Regions from separate parts of the Lysinibacillus telephonicus genome, predicted to be linked through region 1. Evidence: riboswitches for the same ligand, from Rfam matches in the RefSeq annotation. Region 1 holds a riboswitch; each other region holds the start of a gene.
What was found. A riboswitch is a leader RNA that binds a small molecule or an ion and turns the genes downstream of it on or off. The one in region 1 is predicted to bind S-adenosylmethionine.
Positions count from the first base shown of each region.

Region 2: another riboswitch for S-adenosylmethionine. It lies ahead of metA (homoserine O-acetyltransferase MetA); the one in region 1 lies ahead of MKY04_RS19500 (bifunctional homocysteine S-methyltransferase/methylenetetrahydrofolate reductase).
Region 3: another riboswitch for S-adenosylmethionine. It lies ahead of MKY04_RS16495 (methionine ABC transporter ATP-binding protein); the one in region 1 lies ahead of MKY04_RS19500 (bifunctional homocysteine S-methyltransferase/methylenetetrahydrofolate reductase).

Region 1 is NZ_CP155468.1:4,038,940-4,044,215, reverse strand. Features, by position in the region: gene MKY04_RS19510 (tetratricopeptide repeat protein) at 1-807, shown strand, start outside; gene hemG (protoporphyrinogen oxidase) at 1,029-2,420, shown strand; SAM riboswitch class I at 2,497-2,596, shown strand; gene MKY04_RS19500 (bifunctional homocysteine S-methyltransferase/methylenetetrahydrofolate reductase) at 2,863-4,710, shown strand; gene metH (methionine synthase) at 4,703-5,276, shown strand, end outside.
Region 2 is NZ_CP155468.1:2,250,569-2,255,844, reverse strand. Features, by position in the region: gene MKY04_RS10690 (AAA domain-containing protein) at 1-452, shown strand, start outside; gene MKY04_RS10685 (hypothetical protein) at 471-1,232, shown strand; SAM riboswitch class I at 1,299-1,408, shown strand; gene metA (homoserine O-acetyltransferase MetA) at 1,513-2,451, shown strand; gene MKY04_RS10675 (sigma-70 family RNA polymerase sigma factor) at 2,705-3,211, shown strand; gene MKY04_RS10670 (DUF4179 domain-containing protein) at 3,208-4,533, shown strand; gene MKY04_RS10665 (MBL fold metallo-hydrolase) at 4,609-5,276, shown strand, end outside.
Region 3 is NZ_CP155468.1:3,398,095-3,403,370, forward strand. Features, by position in the region: gene MKY04_RS16495 (methionine ABC transporter ATP-binding protein) at 1-868, opposite strand, end outside; SAM riboswitch class I at 1,038-1,143, opposite strand; gene MKY04_RS16500 (thioredoxin family protein) at 1,188-1,508, opposite strand; gene MKY04_RS16505 (toprim domain-containing protein) at 1,590-1,946, opposite strand; gene gcvH (glycine cleavage system protein GcvH) at 2,283-2,666, opposite strand; gene MKY04_RS16515 (arsenate reductase family protein) at 2,747-3,100, opposite strand; gene MKY04_RS16520 (GMC family oxidoreductase) at 3,422-5,143, opposite strand; gene MKY04_RS16525 (gluconate 2-dehydrogenase subunit 3 family protein) at 5,177-5,276, opposite strand, start outside.

The DNA of each region.
Region 1 (5,276 bases):
GAAATAGAAATGGCTCTTGCATTTTATAATCTCGCAATAGATGGAGATGTAGACTCTATGATTGAAATAGCGCATATTTACCGACAGCTTGAAAATTTTAGAGCGGCAGTTTTCTGGTTGAGCGAAGCGACCGTCGAAGGGAATATAGAGGCAATGTATGAGCTGGCAAATTGTTATTTTGAAGGACTTGGTGTAGAAGAAAACTATACAGAGGCATTTAAATTATATAAAAAAGCCGCGGAAAAAGGCCATGCAGATGCGGCGAATAATTTAGCAGATATGTACTTGAACGGGGAAGGTGTCCCGGTTAATGAGAAGGAGGCGTTATATTGGTTTGAAACCGCTGCAAAGCATAATGTAGTTGAGGCTATGTTTACACTTGGAATTATTTATGAGCAGGGAATTGGCATTGAAGCTGATGAAGAAAAGGCTTTAAGCTACTATTTAGCATCTGCTGAAGGGGGCTATAATGAAGCACAATACCGAGTTGGTTCCATCTATTTAGACGGACTGCTAGGACAGCAAAGCAACATTTCTTTAGCTTTAGAATGGTTTGAGAAAGCTGCGGAATCTCACCATATTGATTCTATTTATAATCTTGGCTTTTTATTTGAAAATGGTATAGGTGTTGCTAGAAATGGCAAGAAGGCGCTCCACTATTATAAAAGAGCGGCTCTTATGGGCGATTATCAAGCAAAACTAAATATCGCCAGTATTTACGAGCAGGGATTAGATGTGCCTAAGGATAAAAAAGAAGCTGCACGTTGGCGTAAATCGGCTATGTATCAAATGAAAAGTACGGAATAGAAAATATTTTAATTTGAATTGAAATAAGGGATGTACAGAAAGAGGAATTTCTGTACATCCCTTTTCTTCGTTATAAAGTGAAAATTTAAAGGCTATTTCTTCTTCATCAGCAACAGCCATATTCTTTGTACTAATTTTGTAAAGTAACATACAAGCTCTATATTGAAAAAAAGTTTATACTATTAGTAAGAGTTAAATTGTTCGGATAGGGAGTTGTAATGATGAAAACGGTTGTTGTAGTTGGAGGCGGAATAACAGGATTATGTACAATGCATTATTTGAGAAGATATGCCCAAGAATTAGATGCACCTATTCGTCTTATACTAGCGGAAAAAAATGATTATTTGGGCGGTAAAATGCATACTGAATATGAGAATGGCTTCATTATGGAAACTGGTGCAGATTCTATAGTAGCCCGTTACCCTGGAGTGCTGGACCTTGTTAAAGAGCTTGATTTTGAATCGGAGCTTGTATATAACGAAACAGGAATTTCTTATATACATACAAACAACGAATTGCATGCAATACCAGCAGGGTCAACCTTTGGAATTCCTATGGATATTGATTCATTAAATGCTAGCACATTGATTTCAGAAGAAGGTAAAAAAAGAGTATTAAAAGATTTTGAGTTGCCGAATACAAAGTTTACGAAAGAAAGCTCTATAGGGGAATTTTTAGAATACTTTTTAGGGAAAGAAATTGTTGAAAAGCAAATAGCGCCTGTATTAGCTGGTGTTTATTCAGGCGATCTTTATCAGCTTTCTCTAGCATCAACATTGCCTTACTTAGTTGATTATAAAAATAAATATGGAAGTATTATAAAAGGCTTTGAAGCAAATCGAGAGCAGTTCGAGAAAGCCGCAAATAAAAAATTCATCTCGTTTAGAAATGGTTTAACTGCATTAATTAATCGACTTGAAGAATTAATGCCAGAAGTAAAGTTTTATAAAAATACTGCAACAATTAGTGTTGAAAAGCATAATAACGGTTATGAAGTGTCATTTGATAATCGACCTTCCGTTTTGGCTGATGCTGTTGTATTAGCTGTACCGAACCAAGTTGTTCGATCTGTACTGAACGATAAAGAATTAGATAACCAATTATCAAAATTTACAAATGCCTCTGCAATTACTATGTATTTAGGGTTTGATGTACCTGACTCAATATTGCCAGCTGATGGAACTGGTTTTATTGTTTCACACAATAGTGATTTAGTATGCAATGCATCAACATGGACAAGTCGTAAATGGAAACATACATCAGTGAATGGCAATTTACTTATCCGCTTGTTCTATAAAAATAATAATCCAAAGTATGAAGAACTTGCTGCTATGTCAGAAGAGGAGCTTACAAAAGTAGCTCTAAATGATGTGAAAAGAAGCTTGAATATCGAAGAAGAACCTGTTGTTGTTAATGTTGAGAAGTGGATTGATTCAATGCCTAAATATGATTTGGCGCATAATGAAGCTTTGCAGGTTGTTCAGAATGAACTTGAAGATAAATATCCTAATCTTTTCATCGCTGGCTGCTCTTACTTTGGCGTAGGAATAGGTGCATGTATTGAAAATGGAAAAAATACTGCAGAGAAAATTTCTAACATATTATTGCAATGATTCACAAAAATCTGATTATAGTATTGACGAAAGAGCTATTTCAAGATATGATTCAACTTAATATAATAAAAAACAACTCTTATCAAGAGAAGCAGAGGGACTGGCCCGATGAAGCTTCAGCAACCAACAAAATGTAAGGTGCTAAATCCAGCTGGCAAAGAGCCGAGAGATAAGAAGGAAATCTAATTAGCATGCTAAGCCTTCTTTTCGAAAAAAGAAGGCTTTTTATTTTTTGAAGTTTAACGGATGAAGGAATTCTCTAAGTTGAAGTCTACTCCTCCGTAAACGCAAAGGCTCTTTCATATAAGAGGAGTAAACGGCGGTATAAGGGTCAAGCAAAAGCATAATATTACGTTTAAGATGCATAGCTTTAGGAGTTTATGCTTTTCTCGTAAAGAGACAGAATTTTTTAAAAGTAACCGATGGGGGATGAGTGAAAGAAATGAGATTATTGGAAGCTTTAAAATCAAAAGTTTTAACTGCAGATGGTGCAATGGGAACACTATTATATTCGTATGGACTAGATAATTGTCATGAAGAAATGAATCTCGTAAAGCCTGACGTAATTGAAAAGATTCATAGAGAATATATTGCAGCTGGAGCAGATGTCATCCAAACGAATACATATGGTGCGAATGCGATTAAGCTTGCACGCTATGGACTTGAATCGAAAGTTGTAGAAATAAATGCAGCCGCAATTGCAATAGCAAAAAATGCTGTTTCAAATGGAAACCAATTTATTGTTGGTTCAATCGGGGGCATTCGAGGAGTTCGAAAGAGTGATTCTACTTTAGAAGAAATATTAGCATCGGTTCGAGTTCAAGCAGAAGTATTAATTAATGGCGGTTTAGACGGTCTATTATTAGAAACGTATTATGATTTTGAAGAATTATCAGAAACTATAAAAATGCTGCGTATTATAACTGATATACCGATTATCGCTCAGGTTTCGATGCATGAACCTGGTGTTTTACAAAATGGGCTCCGATTGAATGCTGCATTAAATGAACTAGAGAGTATTGGGGCGGATGTAGTTGGTGTGAACTGCAGGCTAGGACCGTATCATACAATACAAGCATTTGAATGTGTAGAGCTTCCCGAAAACGCGTATTTATCAGCATATCCCAATGCATCGTTATTAGATATAGAAGATGGTCGTGTCATTTATGAGTCAGAGGTCGATTATTTTGCGCGTGCATCTGTTCAATTACGAAATCAAGGTGTTCGTTTAATAGGCGGATGCTGTGGTACGACGCCAAAACATATTGAATCTGTAAAGAAGAAACTGGAAAAACTAAAGCCTGTTGAATCGAAAGAGACTAAACTGCAACAAGAGATCTTTATACAGGATCCAGAACCGCGTAAGCTTGAGCCACTTCATGAAAAAGCGAAGCGGGAGCGTTCAATTATTGTGGAGCTTGATACTCCAAGGCATTTAGAAATTGACCCCTTTGTAGAGGGGGCAAAGGCGCTTTACGATGAAGGTGCGGATATTATTATGATGGCAGATAATTCACTTGCTTCCCCTCGCATCAGCAATATTGCCATGGGATCAATTTTAAAATTGCAGCATGGTATTCGTACAATGCCGCATATTACTTGCCGAGATCGAAATTTGATTGGGCTGCAATCTCATCTTATGGGGTTAAATGCATTAGGTTTACACGATATTTTAGCAGTTACAGGCGACCCGACAAAAGTAGGGGATTTCCCAGGAGCAACAAGTGTTTATGATGTTTCATCCATGGAGTTAATCTCGTTAATTAAGCAATTAAATGAAGGGATATCTTTCTCAGGTAAAACATTGAGAAAAAAAGCAAACTTCTCAGTTGCCGCTGCGTTTAACCCAAATGTTCGTGTGATTGACAGAGCTGTAAGCAGGCTAGAAAAGAAAATTGAACATGGAGCAGATTATTTTATTTCCCAACCTGTTTATTCAAAAGAAAAAATCGTAGAAATTTATGAGGCAACAAAACATATAGAGGCGCCTATTTATATTGGAATAATGCCGTTAACTAGTTTCCGCAGCGCGGAATTCTTACATCATGAGGTTCCTGGTATTAAGCTTTCTGATGAAGTGTTGGAAAGAATGAAAGCTTGTGAAGGGGATAAAATTCGTGAGGCGCAAGAGGGAGTTGCAATAGCAAAAGAGTTATTAGATACAGCTGTTCAGCATTTCAATGGTATATATTTAATTACTCCATTTTTACGATACGATTTAACAATACAACTAATGCAATATATCAAACAACTTGATGAGCAAAATAAAGGGGTAAAGGTAAATGTTTAACCATCCGATAGAAGCACAATTGCAAAAACGCATCTTAATTATTGATGGTGCAATGGGAACGATGCTGCAGCAAGCAAATTTAACAGCAGAAGATTTTGGCGGAGAAGAATTAGAAGGTTGTAATGAAAATCTAGTACTAACAAGGCCAGATGTTTTAACAAATATTCATCGTGCTTATTTAGAAGCCGGTGCTGATATTATTTGTACAAATACGTTCGGCGGGACACCGCTTGTATTAAATGAATATAATTTAGGACATAAAGCTGAGGAAATCAATAAACGTGCGGTAGAACTAGCGTTAGCAGCTGTAGATGAGTTTTCAACAGATGAATGGCCTCGTTTTGTTGCAGGAGCGATTGGACCAACAACAAAGACACTATCAGTAACTGGAGGAATTACATTTGATGAATTAACGGAGAACTTTTATGTCCAGGCGAAAGCATTAATCGATGCTGGTGCACATTTACTTCTACTTGAAACGAGCCAAGATATGTTAAATGTAAAAGCAGCGTCCCTTGCTGTAAATCGCGCTTTTGAAGAAACTGGAAAGAAACTGCCGATTATGG
Region 2 (5,276 bases), 1.8 Mb from region 1:
ATATGCTCCTTGACTTAAATGATGCAACTGAACAAGCAAAAGAACAAGGCATTATAGAACAAGACACTTTAAAATCAGTTGGTGTAATAAGTTTCTATGCTGAACAAGTAAAACGGATTAATCGATTAATCGAAGAAGAATTGCATCTTCCTCACCTGCATATTAGAACAGGATCTGTTGATAAATTCCAAGGCATGGAGATGGATGTTATTTTGGTCAGCATGGTTCGAAACAATGACAATAAGTATGGTGATATTGGTTTTGCCAAGGATTATCGCCGTTTAAATGTCGCCCTATCACGTGCACGGGAATTGCTCGTATTAATTGGCAGTACAGAAATGTTTACACGACGTCCAAAGCACGAAGAAACACGAAACATGTATAAAAATTTATTAAATGTAGTTAAAAACCAGAACGGCTATAGAGAATACGAAAAAACAGTTATTAATTAATGTTATAAAGGAGGAGCGATGGAGCTACAATTATTACAACAGAAATTATTAGAGCAGCTTGAAAGCAAAACTACTGGAACGATTGTTCAAAAAGACATTTGGTGCTTTCCTGTTCATACAATAAACGTTTCATATAAACCAGTACTTCGTACGAAAATGGACATTTTAATGAAAATGCTGCTTATTTCATTACAAAAAGCGAAATTTAAAAATAGTGAGCAATTAAGCGAAATTCTTTTAGTAGAAGAGCTCTTTGTACAAGATTTATTATCCAAAATGCATAAAACAGGGCTTATCACTAAAGTTGAGGATTGTTATCAATTAACTGAAAAAGGGTTGAAACAATTAGCAAATGGCGTTTATGAAGAAGATCAAGATACAACTTCCGTAGAGCTTTTATATAGCCCAACTCATCAGTCATTTTTTAGTGGGGATATTGAAGAAATTTTGGATTTTGAAGATTTTCCTGAAAAAATATATCGATATAGCTCACATGAGGAGGAGCTTAATATTGATAACGACAAGATTTTACCTGAAATACGAAAGCTGCAGCACAATTATGAAGACGATCAGCAATCAGATCAATTGTTCATTACATCAATCGATGCTATTGAAAATGTACAAATCAATGATATCCCATGTTTAGAGTTTATTATTTTTGATAAAGAAAAAAGTTCTTTTCATGCTCGAGTTTGGAACACACTGCTGGATTCTTGGGACACTACTCTTGAGTATCAATTACAAGAAAAAGAACAATCTATGTGGCAAGAAAAATATTAACAAAAAAATAAATCTCGAATATTGCAAATATTAATTTTCCATGTTAGTATTAGCTTAATTTCATCTTTCTTATCAAGAGAAGCAGAGGGACATGGCCCTATGAAGCTTCAGCAACCTCTAACAGCAGTTAGAAAGGTGCTACTTCCAGCAAGACGTTATGTCTTGAGAGATAAGAGTGCGCGTTTACATTGTACCTCTCATTCTCATGCTGGAATGAGGGGTTTTTTATTTGATTTAAAAGAGAGATGAAAACGGCATTATAAGAAATGGGGGAACAAGAATGCCTATAAATATACCAAAGAATTTACCTGCTGGAGAAAAATTGCGACAAGAGAAAATTTTCGTGATGGAAGAAGACCGCGCGAGAACGCAACAAATTCGTCCACTAAACATTTTAGTTTGCAACTTAATGCCAGAAAAAGAGAAAACAGAGCTGCAACTATTACGTTTATTAGGGAACACGCCTTTACAAACGAATGTAACGTTTCTAAACACAGCAACATATGCGTCGCGAAATGTTTCAAAATCGCACTTAGACACATTCTACAAAACATTTAATGAAATTAAGCACCGTCGTTTTGATGGCATGATTATTACAGGTGCACCAGTAGAACGTATGGAGTTTGAAGATGTTAACTATTGGGAAGAAATTACAGAAATTATGGATTGGGCAAAAATTAACGTAACATCTTGCATGTATATTTGCTGGGGAGCACAAGCTGCACTTTATCATCATTTTAATATCGGCAAATTTGAACTGCCAAGAAAATGTTCTGGCATTTATTCGCATGTCATTACAGATCTTACGGTTGATTTAGTAAGAGGATTTAGTGATGAGTATGTTGCTCCTCATTCAAGACATACTTCTGTATCTATTGATGATGTACGCAGCCATCCTGACTTAAGATTATTAAGCTACTCTGAAGAAGCTGGACCATTTATTATCCAATCAAAAGATACAAAGCATATTATGATTACTGGCCATTTAGAATATGATGCAACAACGTTGGCAGATGAATATATTCGCGATGTTGAAAAAGGGGAGCCAGTAGATATTCCAGTAAACTATTTCCCGAATAACGATCCATCAAAAACACCAAAAAACACATGGCGTGCCCATTCACATTTACTTTTCTACAACTGGTTAAACTACTACGTATACCAAGAAACACCATACGACTGGCATTTTGTCGATGACATGATTGAGTACCATATATAGAAAGTGTAACGGTTACTTAAGAATTTTCAAAATATAAATACAATTTATGTTGGGGTTGTTTAGAAATTAAAATTTCTGAGCAGCCCCTCAACTGTTTGTAATCAGCAACTTCTTTAATAATCGTGTCATTTTCATCAGTAGGCTCATCCTAAAATGGCTTCAAAAGCAGCCCCTTTTTTACTTTATAGAAAAAGTTATTAATTAATGAACGTTTTTTTATTATAGAAAGTCTAATGATTAAAGGGGGAGACATATGCAAAACTTTGAACGCGAGAAAAAAGCAATTGATGGTGATAAATCAGCCTTCCTCGAACTTTTAGAAATGTACGAAGATACGCACTATAGGATTGCTTTTAGTTATTTTAAAAATGAATATGATGCACTTGATGCCATACAGGAATTTACTTACCGCAGCTTAAAAAAACTCCATACTGTTAAAAAGCCGGAATATTTATCTACTTGGCTTATTCGAGTGTTATTAAATGTATGTCATGATATGCAGAAGAAAAAGAAACGTTTGGAATTACATGAATCAATTGAAATCGGACAACACAATGATTGTTCCTATTTAGAACTTTCCGAAGCAATTTCTAAACTATCGCCAGAACAACAACATCTTATTTACTTAAAATATTTTCAGGATTTAAAAAATGAAGAAATTGCAAGTGAAATAAATATCCCAGAAGGAACAGTAAAATCTCGCCTACATAATGCACTTCGGAAATTAAGATATTTTTTTGGGGAAGGAGGTCAATCATGAGTAATTTTAATAAGCAAGATTTTGAGAAATTAAAACGGGAGTTAGAAAAAATTGAAATCCCTAAGGAGAAAATACAGGCAGCACGGCAACAGGCATATGCAAAACACCTCCATTCAAGAAAACGTCAAATAAAAACATGGAAACAAGTGTCGATTGTTATGCTTCTCCTTATAGCATTTGTTACAACCGTACGTGTTTCACCAGCATTTGCACAAACAATCGCTAAGATCCCAGGGTTTGCTCCACTCGTTGAAATGATTACACAGGATAAAGGGGTAAAAGATATATTAGATAATCAATATTATGAAGAGCTTAATATTGTAGAAATAAAAAATGACCTTATATTAACTATTCTCGGAACAATAGCAGATGAATCCGGAATGATTATTTTCTATCAATTAGAAGCGCCTTATGATATTTCAGAACTTGAAACGAAAAAATTTAGACTTACACAAAATGATAAAGACATCGAGGCAGCTACAACTTATTCTTGGGCAGCAAAAGACTCAACGAAAATAATAGAAGAAAAGCTAGAAGTCGTTGCAACAAATAAAATAGATTATTCAAATCCAAACTTTCAGCTTGAACTGACATTTGACGATGCCAATAATACTTCCTTTACCGTACCTTTTACATTGAAAAAAGAAATTGTACCGACTAAAACCTATGAGATAAATCAACAATTGGAGATTGACGATCAAATTATTCATATAAAATCCCTTAAAATTTCTCCATTGCGTGCAGAAGTACAGATAACAGCGGATGACCAAAATACAATGCAAATATTACAAATCAATAAGTTAAAGGTTTTAGATGAAAATGGTGAAGAATGGGGCAAAATAACGAATGGATTCTCCGGTTTTGGAGGATTTAGAGAAAATGACAATAGTATTTTTATTCAAAGCAATTATTTTAGAGAACCACAAAGCTTAACACTTGTTATCGATGAGGTCGAGGCTTTACCTAAAGGGGAAGACTATATTGAAATTGATTTCCTTAAACAAGAAATTTTAAAAATACCTCCTCTCAAAGACTTTGAGTTATCCTTAAGAGACTTTGATATGTTCGATGTATCATATAAGTCGCCGCAAAACGATCATAAGCAATTGTTAAGTACTGTTATTGATGCAAATGGAAATAAATTTTATAGTGATGGACATTCATTTAGATATAGAGAAAATAGCACAACAGCAACTTATTCGTTTGATTTAAAAGGTGCAGTTAACCCAGTACGCGTCTATTTCAATAGCTATCCGAATTTCTTGGAAGGATCTGCTGAAATTAACATACCACTGGATGATAAATCAGACAGCTCACAGTGATGTGAGCTTTTTCTATTTCTTTGAATAATCAATTTCTATATAGAGAAACTACCTTTAAAAGGAGGTTGTTTAAAATTGAGTGAACAAATGAATTATGGTGAAGATTATAAATATATTCCAATGACCTCACTGATGAGTGGAATCGGAATTGAGGTAACACCAGATATTTACGCTTATACAATTCAAGTGGTTAATCTATGTATGGTTGGAGAAAAGGGGAAAGCAACAGGCTGGACATTAATTGATGCAGGGATGCCTAAATCAGCTGAAGCTATTATTAAAGAAGCCGAAAACCGTTTCGGTGAAAATGCACGTCCAAATGCAATTGTATTAACTCATGGGCATTTTGACCATGTTGGAGCAATAGTCGAATTAATTGAGCATTGGGATGTTCCCGTGTATGCACATGAAGCAGAAATACCTTATTTAACAGGGAAAAAAAGCTATCCTGAACCAGATTCTACTGTTGAGGGTGGACTTGTTGCAAAAATATCCCCTTACTTTCCAAATGATCCAATCAATCTAGGAACCCATGTTAAACCATTGCCCGTAGATGGAACAATTCCGCCATTAAAAGATTGGGTATGGATCCATACACCTGGACATTCGCCGGGACATGTATCATTCTTTAGAGAATCCGACCGTTCTTTAATTGTAGGGGATGCATTCGTTACCGTTAAACAAGAATCCCTTTTTAAAGTGCTGGTCCAAGACAAGGAAATTAGCGGTCCTCCAAGATATTT
Region 3 (5,276 bases), 640 kb from region 1:
CATCAAATTGCTTAATTAGCTGTGAAATAATTGGCTGTTCTGTTTTGTTGCCAATAAACGTTAATTTTACAATTTTCCCTGTTGGATAGTTTGCTAAAACCTGTTCGATTGATACTTTAGTCTCTTTTGTTCCCGAAACCTGCATTACGAAATTTTTTGTTATTTCAGCTTGCGGATTTTGGAATACTCGGAGTACCTCGCCTGTTTCCACAATTCGTCCAGCTTCCATCACTGCAACACGATGGCAAATTTTTTGAATTACATGCATTTCATGTGTAATAAGAACAATTGAAAGGCCTAAACGCTTATTAATATCAAGTAAAAGCTCTAGTATTGAATCCGTTGTTTCTGGATCTAATGCACTCGTCGCTTCGTCACAAAGTAATACTTCTGGATTGTTTGCAAGAGCTCTAGCAATGCCGACACGCTGCTTTTGTCCACCTGATAATTGTGATGGATATGCGTTTTCTCTGCCAGATAATCCAACTAAATCAATCAGCTCTTTTACTTTCTTTGCTCGTTCGCTTTTCGCTACACCTGCAATTTCTAATGGAAATGCAATATTCTCTGCAACTGTACGAGACCATAACAAATTAAAATGTTGGAAAATCATACTTATCTTTTGGCGAGCAAGGCGCAATTTACTCCCTGATATAGATGAAATTTGTTGACCATTTACATTAACTGTTCCACTTGTTGGCTTTTCAAGACCATTTAACAATCGAATTAATGTACTTTTTCCGGCACCGCTGTAACCGATAATTCCAAAAATTTCACCTTTATTAATCGTCAAATTGACATCTTGAACAGCAGTCAGCTCGCCATTCTTCGTTTTATATACTTTTGTTATATCCTTTAATTCGATCATATTTGTACTCCTTTAAGATACGCTGTTACGTATTTGTACCGCGACAAAGCATTATAATATTCTCTATACTTTTCTAGCATATATACTTAATTTAATTTAAAATAAAACCCCTTCTACACAGATAAGTAGAAGGGGCATCGTACATTGTTATGTTTATACGCTAACCGTTCTCTTATCTTTCAAAGTATCCACTTCGCGTGACTTGGCACCTTTTCACATATTGTGATGGTTGCCGGGTTTCATAGGGCACTTCCCTCCACCGCTCTTTATAAGAGTTACGATATTAAATTTTAAATATTACGAATGTAACTTTATCATGTTAGTTTGATATAGTCAACATTTTTTTCAACTTTTCATATAGGTATGGTACGGATTGGAAAGCATACACTTTTTCAACAATTTCTCCATTATTACTAATGAGTAAGCATGGAACACTTTCGATTTGATAGTCAAATGCAAGTTCTTCTATAAAATTGATATTAGCTTTTCCAATTGGAACTTCAGGCAATAACTTTTCGATTACTTCCATCATCTTAGATGCTACGGCACAAGTACCACACATTGGCGTATATAAATAGAACGCTGCTAAATTATTTTGCTTTATCGTTTGCTCCCAATGTTGTTTTGTCCACTCTTCCATTGTTATCAGTCCTACTATCATTAATTTAATCAAGTACTAGAATTTATAACTCTCCTCAGGCTTCTATGCAAGATTAAGGTTTTACGCCTCACTGGATGAGGATAAATATTGTTTATGAACAGAAAATTTAGCTTCACTTAACAGATGAGCCAACACTTTCTTCGGTGCATTGGCAACCTCAATATATGTTCTAGGAATACAAAGATGGATAGCCTCTGAATAAATTCTTTTCGTTAGCTTTCTCAACTTCTCTCCCGAATTATCTGCATCAAATAAAGTATAAAGTTTACATTCTTCAAAAGGCTCAAGCAAATCTAGCAATGCATCTTCACTTATAGTACCATTTGTACAAATGATTTTTACGTCTTCAGCAAAGATTGGTGCAATGTTCAACTTATCCGATCGACCCTCAACAATTATACACTTTTCAACAGTCATTTGCTCACCCCACGGTTTGTAAGTAATATAAGCTAAAAATGAAGAGCATAAACACCCTTAGCTGCGCTACTCTAAAACGTAATATCATAGATCTAGCCGATTATGCTTTTTTCTTATCCCTAAGCTTGGTCGTCATCAACGTCTAAGAGACTATTGGCTGAAATCACATAGTTAATTTCATTAGCTTGGAGAAGGCCTCGATCAGCTGGGTGGCTTGCGCTAACACTCTTCAATAAAAATTATATTTCTTATTTTTAAAAAGAAGGTGGTTTAATATTATATTTTATTGTAAAAAAAACGCCAGTGTTATTCTGGCGTTTTTTATATATCATATTCTTATTCAGCATCAATTAATTCATCATATTGCTCAGGAGTTAATAAAGCTTCAACTTCTGAAACATCTGTCGGTTCCACAACAATCATCCATGCCTTGTCATATGGAGAATCATTAACGAATTCTGGGTTATCTTCTAGTTCAGAATTTACTTCAACCACTTTTCCTGAAATAGGCGCATATAGCTCTGAAACTGTTTTAACAGACTCAACACTACCGAATGGTTCGTTCAATTGAATCTCGTCACCGATTTGCGGTAATTCAACAAATACGATATCACCTAATTCAGATTGTGCAAAATGCGTAATACCAACGCGTACTTTTCCATCTTCAACTTTTACCCATTCGTGCTCTTTTGAGTAACGTAAATCTTTCGGTGTGCTCACTCAAAACCCCTCCAATTTATGTAGTTCCATCAAGTTCAGTGTGACATATTTTTTTGGTAAAAACAAGTTAGTAAAGCTCATTATTTCCAAGATTCTATGAATTCCTGCTCTTTAAATCCTAATGTCACTTTTTGTCCATCTGTTACAATTGGACGTTTAATTAACATTCCATCTGAGGCAAGAAGTTCCAACTGCTCATCTTCAGTCATTGTTGTTAATTTATCCTTTAAACCTAAAGATTTATACTTCATACCAGATGTATTAAAAAATTTCTTAAGTGGAAGTCCACTTTTTTCCCATAAAGATTTTAATTGCTCTTTCGTCGGTGTTTGTTCCACAATATGTAATGCTTCGTATTTGATTCCGTTCTCATCTAACCATTTTTGTGCTTTCTTACAAGTTGTGCATCGTGGGTAATGAATAAATTGTAGCATTTGCAAAAAGCTCCTTTAACTAATGTTATTTATCTAATAAAGATATTAACTTAAATAGTAATAAATTGCGAAATTTTTCTTAGCAGATATATAAGTTGAAGAGCCATTACAATAAATAATATTCTAACAATCGTCGTACAAAACAATATGTACAATTCAAAAGCCGATGCAAACTGAACTGACCAAAAAAAGTAGATTGGTGTCTAACTTTTAAAGGGCATATCCTACAGATATTACCTCGGCTTTTGAGGGAAAAATGTCTGGAATCCAGATAATCGCCGTTTCTCCCATAAGGCATTGCTGGCTTTTTTTAAATATATATTATACTAATAATCCGCCGCCATTTTTAATGTATTGTTGAATACCTTCTGCAGCTCTGTATGACAATGCACCTAGAGTACCAGTCGGATTGAAACAAGAGTTATGAGGGAATGCCGATGCACCTACTACGAAAACGTTTTCTACTTCCCACATTTGAAGATAGGTATTTAGTGCAGAAGTTTCACGATCTGCCCCCATAATTACCCCGCCAGTATTATGAGTATTTGTATCCTTATTTACACTGAAATTTCCTTGTTCTTCAGCTGTTTCAATAATATCAGCACCAATTTTTTCACCGATTTCACGAGTTTTTTGCGCCATGAATTTTACCATTTCACGGTCATTATCTGTGTATTCAAAAGTCATTCGAAGTAATGGATAACCCCAAGCGTCTTTGAATTCTGGGTCCAAGTCTAAATAGTTTTCACGATGTGGCATGCTCGCCCCTTGAGTTTTAACTGGAAAGTTTGCGTTAGCATATTTAATAGATTGTTTCTTAAATTCTAAGCCCCAGTTTGGAGTCCCTTTTGGTACACGGTTCACTGCGATTGGACGATCACCGTATTGTGTTGAACGAATACCGGCACCGTGGATGAAGTTTACATCAGAATGATCAAAGTTATCACCCATCCACTCTGCAATTTCTATCCCTAAAGCACCGGCACCACCATATAAGTTAAATTGACGGTCTTCGAAGAATAATTGAGTTGTTCCACCGGTTACTTGGTAGCAATAGTTTTTACCGATTGTTCCCCTTCCAGTTCTCGGGTTGTATGGTGTACCTAAATTCGAATTTAATAATAACCTAGTATTATTAAACACATAAGAAGCAACAACAACAACATCAGCTGGCTGTTCAAAACGCTCCCCTGTTAGCATATCAACGTAAATAACACCTGTTGCTTTTCCACCCGAAGAAGTAATTTCTAATACGTTTGCATGTGTACGTAAATCTAGTTTTCCAGTTTGTTTAGCAACCGGGATTACTGTTACTGCAGGGTCTCCTTTAGCTCCGTATTCACAACCAAAGTTCTCACAGTATGCACAATATTGACATGCTCCACGTGCAATACCATCTGGATTTGTGTAATTTTCTGAAAGGTTTGCAGCAGGCATTACAAACGGTTTATAACCAAGAGATTTAGCTGCCTCTTCAAAAGTTTTCATTAAAGGAGTCTTTACTAAAGGGCCTGTTGGATATGGATTTTTACGTGGTCCCCAAAGTTCTGGTACCTCTTCACCTGAAATACCCGCCATTTTTTCGAACTTATCATAGTAGGGCTCCATTTCATCGTAAGTAATTCCCCAGTCCTGCAACGTCATCCACTCTGGAATTTTCCCTTTACCATAACGTTCTATTGTTTGTGAACGAATTTCGAAGTCATAGGGTAAGAAGCGATATGTTTGTCCATTCCAGTGAGAACCTGCTCCACCAACACCGTCGCCAACAATAAATGTTCCATAATAGCGCATTGGCAGTGCTTTACCTTCAATTGTATTACGATACGTAATGGTTTCTTTTGATAAGTCTTGCATAAGTTCTGTTCTGTGTTGATAACGAAGTTCATCGTGAACCATTGTATAGTCAGCTGTTGTACGATCTTTACCACGTTCTAAGCCAACAACATTGATTCCTGCTTTTGTTAACTCTGCTGATACAATACCACCTGCCCAACCCATTCCTATTACAACTACAGGTACTTTTTCTAATTTGGTTGCCATCTATCATTAGTCCTTTCTATGCTGTCGATTTCATTAGCTCATGTGGCTGCTTAAGCCCTCTGGTTTCAACTCGATAAATTCATCACTTTGAATTTCGTTTACATATTGCATACGTGTTCCCGGATATTTACGC